DNA from 3 places in the Paenibacillus sp. AN1007 genome. Region 1 is predicted to be linked to each of the others. Evidence: riboswitches for the same ligand, from Rfam matches in the RefSeq annotation. Region 1 holds a riboswitch; each other region holds the start of a gene.

Region 1 (3,281 bases):
CAGCTTGAGTCTGTCCACGCCAACCCCGATATGTGCCGCCTGACGTTCACCCAGCGCCAGTACATTTAGGGAACGTGCACGGCTCCACAGAAAGATCAGACCCAGCAGGAAATACGGGAAAAGGATGGCCGTATACGACCACCCGCGCAGTGCCAGACTTCCCATCGTCCAGTATATAATTTCATTGATTGTCTGCTTGGACATGGTCGACAGGAAGGAAACGACCGCACCCAGAAAGCTCTGCATAACAACACCTGCCAGAATCAGGCTGTGTGTCGGTATTTTGCGTCCTTCACGAGCCAGCGTCATGACGAACCACAGCGTCATGGCCCCGGTCAGAAAAGCAACCAGCGGCAGCGTCCAGATTCCGATCAGGGCATACTGCAGTCCGAAGAAAATCAGGAAAGCCGCCCCCACCGAAGCTCCTGAGGATACCCCTAGTGTAAAAGGATCTGCCAGCGGATTGCGCAGCACTCCTTGAAAGCCCGCGCCTGCAATGGCCAGCGAAGCTCCAACGAGCACCGCAAGCAGCACACGTGGAAAGCGCACCTTCCAGATAATCTGTTCGGCAGCCCTGCTCCAATCAGGTGTGATCCAGTCGCCCACCCACGGCATTTTGTGAATGAGAATACCGGCAATGTCCCGGATGGGCAGCGCCACCGAACCAATGCCCGTGCAGATGAGCACGGTAAGCATCAGCAGCCCTATACCTATCGTTCCGTACAGGATCAGCTTTTTGCTCATTTGAACAGATCAGGATAGATCGCTTTGGCTACTTCTTTTAATCCTTGAGTTACACGTGGGCCCGGACGGCTCAGCAAGTTGGCATCCAATCCGACCACATTATTGTTTTTTACGGCTGTGATTTGATCCCAGCCGCTGCGCGATTTGATAATCTGATCCAGCGTTTTGGAGTTTTCGTCAATTACATCGTTTGCGTATAGAATAACATCCGGATTAGCGGCGATTACATTTTCCTCGTTAATCTGATACCAGCTCTCTTTGTCCGCAGCAATATTGGTGCCTCCAGCTGTCGTGATCAGTTCATCCATGAACTCACCTTTACCTACGGTCCAGCCTGGAGAGAACTCAACATATACTTTCTTTTTCTCTTCCGGCTTCACGGCTTTGACCGCTTCTGTTACGTTCGTTACATCCTGCTTCATCTGTGTGATCAGTTTCTGAGCCTGCTCCTGATGATCTGTAATTTTACCAAACGTTTCGATATTGTTCATTACATCGTCGATGGATTTAGGATCGGTTTTGAAAATGGTGATCCCCAAATCACGCAGCTTTTTCACTGCATCTTCACTCAACGAAATACCTCCGAATACGATATCCGCATCAGCGGCAATAACCGACTCTTCATTGGGTTTGTTAATCCCGCCCATTTTCGCTTTTGCTTTCGCCGCTTCCGGGTAGTCATCGTAATCCGATACCCCTATAATCTGCTCGTCCAGGCCAAGCGCAAACAATGACTCCGTTTCAGCCGGAGATACCGAGACAATTTTGGATGGTGCCTTTTCAAAAGTAAAAGACTCACCTGTTGCATCGGTAACCGTCAGCGGATATTGTGTTTTCAGATCGGTTTGCGTTTGTTCCTGTGACTGCTCTTGTGCAGGCTGCTGTGTGCTGCCCGCTCCTTCTTTGGTTGCTGCATTACCGCATCCGGCGAGCGCCAGTGCCAGCATCGCTGCGCTCAACAGTGACGTGAGTGCTTTCCAGTTCTTAATCATTAATTTAAACTCCCCTTCTCTATCTGTACTATTGTTGTTACATAATACCTCAATCTTAATGCTCTACCCCATCTTGGTGTGTTCCGATGAAACGAAAATGAAGATGTGTACACGTTTAACGGAGAGTGCAGAACCAATTTGGAGAAACGAAGTGCTCGCCTGCAGCTTTCTGTAAGAAAGCTGCATCGAAAGCATACGCCTATCACCGGATTTTTCCCTTTGAATAAGGGAATCAAAAAAATCTAGGGATAATAACAATCGGAAAATGGTACTGCACTCGGAGTGGCCCCGTGTAACATACTATTTTTCATCACATCGTGTACAACAAGAAAAATCCCTAATCCTCACATAAGGATCAGGGATGACGTCTCGCATATGGCAGTCTGTATATGTGCAGCAGGAAGCGCTCACGCACAGAATGGCCCGAAACGTTGTCCTTTCCTCGAAGGAACACCGGCTTGTACGTCCAGGGCTGGTAATCTGACTTACAGGATGGCTCCTGTTTCACAGTGGCGGGACCGTGCTGGATTTACACCAGCTTCCCCATTTACCCTTGTGCACATCATGACTTGTCTTTGCTCATCATGAACATCTGCTTCACACGCGGGACCCTTGGTCGTTAATGATGGTTAATCCATGTGACCGATAGATGCAGTTAGCTCCGCACGAATCACATCAGCTCAGGCCTTGCAGCCTATCACACCAATATGCTCGTACCGAGTCACACTTCTGTTGTGATTATAGGGTATATTGCACCGCCTTACAAGCCGATAGACGGAAAATTCACACGGCTGCCAAGCCAGCGGTTCCCCTGCTTTTCAATGTATACCTGAATCGCCTGTCCCGGGATCACATGTGTATCCCAGAATCCAACACCTTCAATAAGACGGGACAGCATGTAACGGATGACTCCGCCATGTGTCACAATCAATGTTCTATGTGAAGTCCGGCCTGACCAGATATGTTCATGCAGAAAAGAATCTATTCGTCCCGCGAATGACGGCCATGCTTCCCCTTCAGGCGGCGCAACCTCCTGCGGTTGATCGATCCAGCGCCGGTAGAGCGGATTATGCTGCAGCTGCTCGTAGGTCAAACCTTCCCATTGTCCAAAATCATTCTCGCGCAGGCGCGCATCCAACTTTGCCTGTGCAGCAGCCTGAGGCGCGGTGTACGCCAAGGTCTGACGACAGCGAAGAAGGTCACTGCAGTATACGGCGTCCCATGTAAGATTGCGGCACTGCCGGCTTAGCAGAGCCAGCTCTTCTTGAGCACCCGGCAGCAGACCAATGTCGGTATGCCCCAGGTATCTTTTTTCCACATTCCACTGGGTTGTTCCATGACGGATCAGTACAATGCTCCGCTTTGACGAAGACTGTTTTGATCCAAACTGTTCTAACTCACCGTGCTGCGATCCATTCTGTTCTGATTCACTAGAGTCTGGATCACTTTGCTCCTGCCCTTCTTTAATTACCACAATAGCGCACCTCCTATTAACCACACACCCATGGTTGCTAAGAAACAAAGGCCCACAAAAGCGCCAGCTGA
Region 2 (3,281 bases), 2.2 Mb from region 1:
TGGGCCGGATGTGCGTTGCGCCCAAACTTTTTGCCGCCAAGGAACAGATCGTATCCGCCTTTGCGGTAAACGATACCAATATCCTCCAGCACCGCGCCGTAACAAGCCATACCGCAACCGTTCAGCGCTACACTGGTTTCCTTCGGAGCAGATAATCCGCCAATCACGTCCTGAAGATGGTTAGCCATCGGAACGGCATCATCTTTCTCCAGATTGCAGAAATCACAGGCTTTGACCTTGATGACATCACCGATGGGAACAACGATAAAATTCGCTGCACGCAGCTGCTCCACCAGCGCATCCGGTTCAAACGTCGGCACCCTCAGAATGATCTGGTGCTCCGGCGTATACTCCAGCTCGCCGTCCTCGCTTGCGCACTGCGCCAGCAGGGCCATCTGGACGGCGGTGAACTTTTTGTTGCCCACGCCGGGCGCTACGCCGACCTCGAAGAGCGGCGCCTTGCGTCCCGGCACGGGCCGAGCTGGGGTGCCAACCGCCGAGCGCCGTCAGCGCGATGCGCCGCCACGGCCGCCGGGCCTGACGCCGCCGCGTCCAGCCAGCGGCCTGCCGCTTCGCCCCCGAGCGCACCGCCTGCCGCGAGCCGCGTCAGCGCCTCGGCAGCAAGCTCGGCAGCGCCGGCACGCGGCGCAGCAGCAGCGGCGCGCGGTGCGGCTTCTGCCGCCGCGGGCACGGACCGCGATGCAGCAAGCACGGCGGTGCCGGCACCGCGCGCCGGGCTTGCTGCAGGCGGGGTCGCCGCCCATGCACCAGCGGGCGGCTGCCCTTGCGGAGCCGTGCCCGCTCCGGCGCTCGCGCCGTGCAGGGCTGGCTCCGCCGTTAGCGCGGCCTGCGCATCGCGGGCCGCGCTATCGCCCGCTGCCTCGCCGGAGGCGGCAGCGCGGGCTTCTTGTGCGCCGAGCGACCATGGCTCGGCTTCGGTGCGCAGCCGCTCATGAGGTCTGAGCGGCTGTTCCGCGGAGTTCAGCGTATACTTCCGCTGATATCCGCGCGGAGTGACCATGAGTCCTTCGTACATCATGGTTGAGGAATTGCCGATAATTACGGTAGTCAACATACCGATATCGTGATGCAGCATATCTTCCAGTGTCGTCAGGACCACATCCTGACGTTCCCGATACGCACTTTTGACCAGACCCACCGGTGTCTTGGGATCACGGTAACGAAGCAGCATCTCCTGCGTCTCCACAATCTGGCGTGTACGGCGTCCACTGCGGGGATTGTACAGAGCAATGACAAAATCAGCCGCTGCTGCCGCTTCAACCCGGCGAATAATCGTATCCCATGGTGTCAAATGGTCGCTGAGACTGATCGTACACGCATCGTGCATTACGGGTGCACCCAGCAGGGAAGCGCAGGACTGAACAGCTGACACGCCGGGAATAACCTCAACGGCTACGCCTGTGTCCGGCTTCCAGCCCTGCTCCATCAGAACCTCGTAGACAAGTCCAGCCATGCCGTATACCCCTGCATCTCCACTGGAGATTACGGCCACAATGTTACCTGCTTCCGCCTGTCTCACCGCTTCCTGTGCCCGGCTGACTTCCTCGGTCATGCCCGTACGTACAATGGCTTGTCCATTCAGCAGTGGGCGAATCAGATCCACATAAGTGTTGTATCCGATAATAACCTCGCTTTCCTGCAGTGCATCCAGTGCCCGTTTCGTTATATGCTCCATCGCACCCGGGCCGAACCCGATAATCAGCAGTTTGCCTTGCTTTTGCATATCTCTTCCTCCCTCATTCCACTCGTCACGCGGTTTACATCTCAGCCTATTTATCTAAAATGTTAACTTTATTGATAAGAACTTCCTCTCTTGATTACAGGCAGCAAGTTCCCCGTGATATGCGGTATTCCTGACTTCATGCTGATGGTACTCCTCATTTTTCGCCTGATCCTGAAGCTGTTTGCTGTCCGAAAAACAAAAAAATCTCATCCTGTTCACGGATGAGATACGCATGTACTTAAACTCAGGAAACGAACGCATGAATCCCCCAAAAAAGGAGGTACACACGACCAAAACAGCCCATATAAGGCCTTTCAGGACAAACTGATGTTTGTCCCTTTCCGAATTTATCGTACACCACTCCTTTCCGCGAAGGGTTTGGTGACACATGCAAGGTAGGTCTCCTGGCTTTGGATCATCAGCTTTCTTTTCTGTCTTCCCCGTTTTCCGAGTGACGTTTATTGAAAAGCGCTTCACCATTACAGTGGCGGGACCGCTCGGGACTTGCACCCGATTCCCTGTTACCTCTTGCTTTACGCAAGAGCACCTTGCTGCTTTCATATTGATTTCATCATACCATCGGTCAGGAAAAAATGTCCACGATAATGAATATTGTCCATATCTTGATTTTCGGATAAAAATGAAAAAAGATCCTGATCCGCCAAACGGACCAGAACCTTTATGTATCCTGTATAACAAGCTTCTGTTTTTTCCTGCAGCGTTAACTCTCCACGCGTTTACGTTTTCTTCATCCAGTGATCTGACGTGCCTTCCTGCCTCCGTATACGCTGCTGCTCTCAACTCATTCCCGCCAGAGCTCCCTCTAAGACTCCCCCCGGACACCAACCGGATTAGCAGCAAAATAACGCCCCAGTTCAACAATAAGTGCACCCATCTTCTCTTCCTCCGGTACAACGAGTGCTTCAATGCCTTCCTCACGCATCGCATTTGCGGTCACTTTACCGACGGAAGCCGGAACTACACCTTCCCTGAAGGCCTTCAGCATCTGCTCCAGCTTTCCTTGAGAAGCGGCATATTCCGTTAAAAATCGAACTTGCGGACCACTTGTAAAAGCTACGGCATGCAGCTCATGCCGAAGGACTTCATCCAAAAGCTGCTTCAACGCAGCTTCTTCCGGTGGTACGTGACGATAAGGCAGCACTTGGCGTACGACGGCTCCCTGCTCTTCCAGCCAGTGGACCAGCTTGGGGGCCGTTTCTCCGTGCAGCTGCAGCATCACCTTTTTACCTGAGAGATCATGCGAGCCGAACTCACGAATCAATCCGTCCGTACTGCCATCATCGTCTCGTACCAAAGGTGTTAACTTCAGCTTCCGAAGTGCATTTACCGTTTTGTATCCTCTGGCTGCGACATTCGATTCAGACAGCACATTCCGAAACTGCCCGGCCACATCCATATCCTCCGCCATGTCAAACAAGGCATCCAGTCCCATACCGGTTGTAAACACAGCCCAATCCGGCGGATTGGAAATCCAGGAGACCAATCCATCCCTGATGCTGCGGTCATCCAGAAATAC
Region 3 (3,281 bases), 1.3 Mb from region 1:
TCATCCTTCCCGAAAAAATGTTGTACCCCAACTATAGGCCGAACAGGCTCATATCACTATGGTTCAACCCCTCCCAAACATGGCATAATCCCATTTATGTTTTCGTTTTCATGAATAATTTGCGTTTTTCACCTGTTATAATTTAGTGTGAATACAAGTGGGGACTATCCAGGTTTCATTTAAGATAGTTGATCATCAACGTCGAAAGGAGGTTAACATGAGCCGGAAAATTGAAATGAATGTCGTTTCTGCGGGCTGGACACAGATGGAGCTGGTCTTATTATTTTATGGATGGGAGGCATGTGATCCTGCCCATTATTGGGGACCGGGGGTACGTGATTCCTATATTGTGCATTACATTCATGAAGGCCATGGCACGGTGTATATGGATGATCGGAAATATCATCTGAGTGAGGGCCAAGGATTTCTCATATTACCCGACACAGTTATCCATTATGAGGCCGATGCAGAGGAGCCATGGACATATTCATGGTTTGGCTTCAGAGGTGTACAGGCAAAAGCCTTTATGCAGCGTGCACAGTTAAGCGAGGCCCATCCGGTGTTTACTGCTCATGAACCGAATACCATGGCAGCGCTGTATGATGAAATGCTTAGAGCAGGAACGAGCCAACTTCCAGGAGGAGATGTGATGCATCAAAGTTTGTTATACCGACTTATGGCAGCGTTAATTGCATCCGCACCGATTAAAGAGGAAGAAAGCCCGCTTCTTTCGCCCAAAGAAACTTATATTCGGCAGGCTGTGCAGTTTATGGAGAACAGGTACAGCCAGCGCACCTCAATTCTGGATATCGCACAGGCTGTCGGGCTGGATCGAACCTATTTATCAGGATTGTTCAAAGAGCGATATGGCAAGTCACTGCAGGCCTTTTTCCTGGAGTATCGCATGAATCGTGCAGCGGAGCTGCTGCGCAACCCGATGCTGTCCGTGAGTGAAGTAGCCCACTCCGTTGGATACACCGACCCGCTGCTCTTTTCCAAAATGTTCAAACGTGTGACAGGCATATCGCCGAAGGGTTCGCGAGTGCGAGATTAGCCGCATTTATCAATTTCAATATTGAAAGAAAAGTTTTGAACATTATTCCGTATGCCGCTATACTGATACAGAAGTGCAGCAGATAACAACATTAAGCTGAATTAAATACGTGGAACTTGGTGCTCTGTCCGCTTGGACAGAAGCTTAAAAGGGAAGTCCGGTGTGATGCCGGCGCGGTCCCGCCACTGTAACAGAGGAGTCAGGCAGCATATCCACTGATCTTGGGAAGATCGGGAAGGAGCTGCTATGGTGATGATGCTGAAGCCAGGAGACCTGCCAGGTTTGACAAACACAGCAGTACCCTACGGGAGATAGGAAGGTGTTTAAAGAGCATGATTTTTTCTGAAAATCTGTTTATTTAAGACGTCCTCATTCCGTGTAACGGAGAAGGGCGTCTTTTTGGATTGAATGGACATAAAGATATGCGCAATACATCGGGAAGGACGTTTTTCATTGGGCAGATATATCGTTAAACGATTATTACAACTGGTTGCCGTTCTGTTTGGCATTACCTTCCTGACATTTCTATTAACCTATCTTTCCCCTGGCGATCCCGCCAGACTGATGCTGATGTCCACTGGAATCACACCTTCGGATGAGTTGGTCAGACAAGTGAGAGTGGAACTGGGATTGGACAAGCCGTTTCTGGTTCGGTATGGAACGTGGCTTGCGCAGGTGGTCACCGGAGACTTTGGTACGTCATATAAGTATGACCGTCCGGTAATGGAGGTGCTGCTGGCGCGTCTTCCGGCAACACTCCGTTTAACGGGAAGTGCCATGCTTCTGGTGATATTGATCTCTTTTCCGCTGGGAATCATCTCGGCTGTACGGCGAAATCAATGGCTGGATTATATGATTCGTCTATTTTCCTTTGCCGGTTTGTCCATGCCAAGCTTCTGGCTGGGTATGCTTCTGATGCTGGTGTTTGGGGTGCAGCTGAAGCTGCTGCCCGTCATGGGCAGTTCCGGCTGGAACAGTCTGATCCTGCCTGCGGTCACGCTGGCCATTCCGCTGATTGCGCAGTACAGTCGGCAGATTCGTGCAGCGATGCTGGAGGAGACCAGTCAGAATTACGTCATGGGGGCGAGGGCAAGAGGTGTGAAGGAGTCAATCATCATATGGCGCCATATTTTGCCGAATTCACTGCTGCCGATAGTGACCCTTCTGGGTATGACAACAGGTGCACTGCTCGGCGGAGCAGCCATAGTCGAAAGTTTATTCGTATGGCCGGGGGTGGGACAGATGGCAGTGGATGCGATTTTTACACGAGACTATCCTTTGATACAGGGATATGTGATCTGGATGGCGATCATCTACGTTACGCTGAATCTGCTTGTTGATCTATGGACACATCTGCGTGATCCGCGCATTCGATTGGATGTGGACATTTAGATGAGCGCAGCAATTCGAGCATGGCTGACACAACGCCGCAGCTTTGTATTTGTGCTGTCTCTGGCCGGGAGCTGGATCATTCTGGCTCTGATTGCCCCACTGCTGGCTCCGCATGATCCACTCGCCACGAATTTTGCCAAAGTGCTGCAGCCGTCCAGCCCCGAATATCCACTTGGGACGGATCAGCTCGGACGATGTGTCCTGTCTCGACTTCTGTACGGAGCAAGGACTTCACTGCTGCTTACGTTTGTGATGATTGGGATCGTCTTCAGTTTGGGTGCAGTGGTTGGTGTAATTGCAGGTTTTGTCCGGGGAGTGGTGGACACGGTGCTTATGCGGCTGTGTGATACATTGATGGCGTTTCCGGGATTGATTTTTGCAATTGCCGTGGTAGGCATGTTGGGCCCAGGATTGTTAAATACCGTAGCGGCACTCTCGGTGGTCTGGTGGGCAAAGTATGCACGCATGGCCCGAAGCTTGGTCATTTCTCTTCAGCAAAAAGAATTCGTCACTGCTGCCGCTTTCAGCGGTGCGCGTAAGATTCAGATCATTGGCAGAACGATCCTGCCTAACATGCTGCCTCCCCTGATCGTGATGGCGATGATGGACGTGGGCGGCATGATGCTGTCCATCTCGGGACTTTCTTTCCTGGGACTTGGTGCACAGCCGCCTGACCCGGAGTGGGGAGCGATGTTAAATGAAGGCAGAAGGTATCTGCAGACCGCGCCATGGTTGTTAATTTATCCGGGGGTTGCGATATTCAGTACGGTTATCATTTTTAATTTGCTGGGAGACAGTCTGCGAGATGTGCTCGATCCCAAGAAAAATACAGGTT

The links. A riboswitch is a leader RNA that binds a small molecule or an ion and turns the genes downstream of it on or off. The one in region 1 is predicted to bind cobalamin.
Region 2: it holds a riboswitch for cobalamin, as region 1 does, so the genes downstream of both, cobJ (precorrin-3B C(17)-methyltransferase) here and ABXS70_RS18995 (ABC transporter substrate-binding protein) in region 1, are expected to answer to the same signal.
Region 3: it holds a riboswitch for cobalamin, as region 1 does, so the genes downstream of both, nikB (nickel ABC transporter permease) here and ABXS70_RS18995 (ABC transporter substrate-binding protein) in region 1, are expected to answer to the same signal.

What each region holds. Positions count from the first base shown of each region.
Region 1 is NZ_CP159992.1:4,210,677-4,213,957, forward strand. Features, by position in the region: gene ABXS70_RS18990 (iron ABC transporter permease) at 1-744, opposite strand, end outside; gene ABXS70_RS18995 (ABC transporter substrate-binding protein) at 741-1,736, opposite strand; cobalamin riboswitch at 2,189-2,318, opposite strand; gene ABXS70_RS19000 (histidine phosphatase family protein) at 2,497-3,210, opposite strand; gene cbiB (adenosylcobinamide-phosphate synthase CbiB) at 3,204-3,281, opposite strand, start outside.
Region 2 is NZ_CP159992.1:6,364,543-6,367,823, reverse strand. Features, by position in the region: partial or broken gene cobJ (precorrin-3B C(17)-methyltransferase) at 1-1,744, opposite strand, end outside; cobalamin riboswitch at 2,121-2,310, opposite strand; gene ABXS70_RS28570 (uroporphyrinogen-III synthase) at 2,568-3,281, opposite strand, start outside.
Region 3 is NZ_CP159992.1:5,504,834-5,508,114, reverse strand. Features, by position in the region: gene ABXS70_RS24790 (AraC family transcriptional regulator) at 218-1,054, shown strand; cobalamin riboswitch at 1,155-1,350, shown strand; gene nikB (nickel ABC transporter permease) at 1,508-2,446, shown strand; gene nikC (nickel transporter permease) at 2,447-3,281, shown strand, end outside.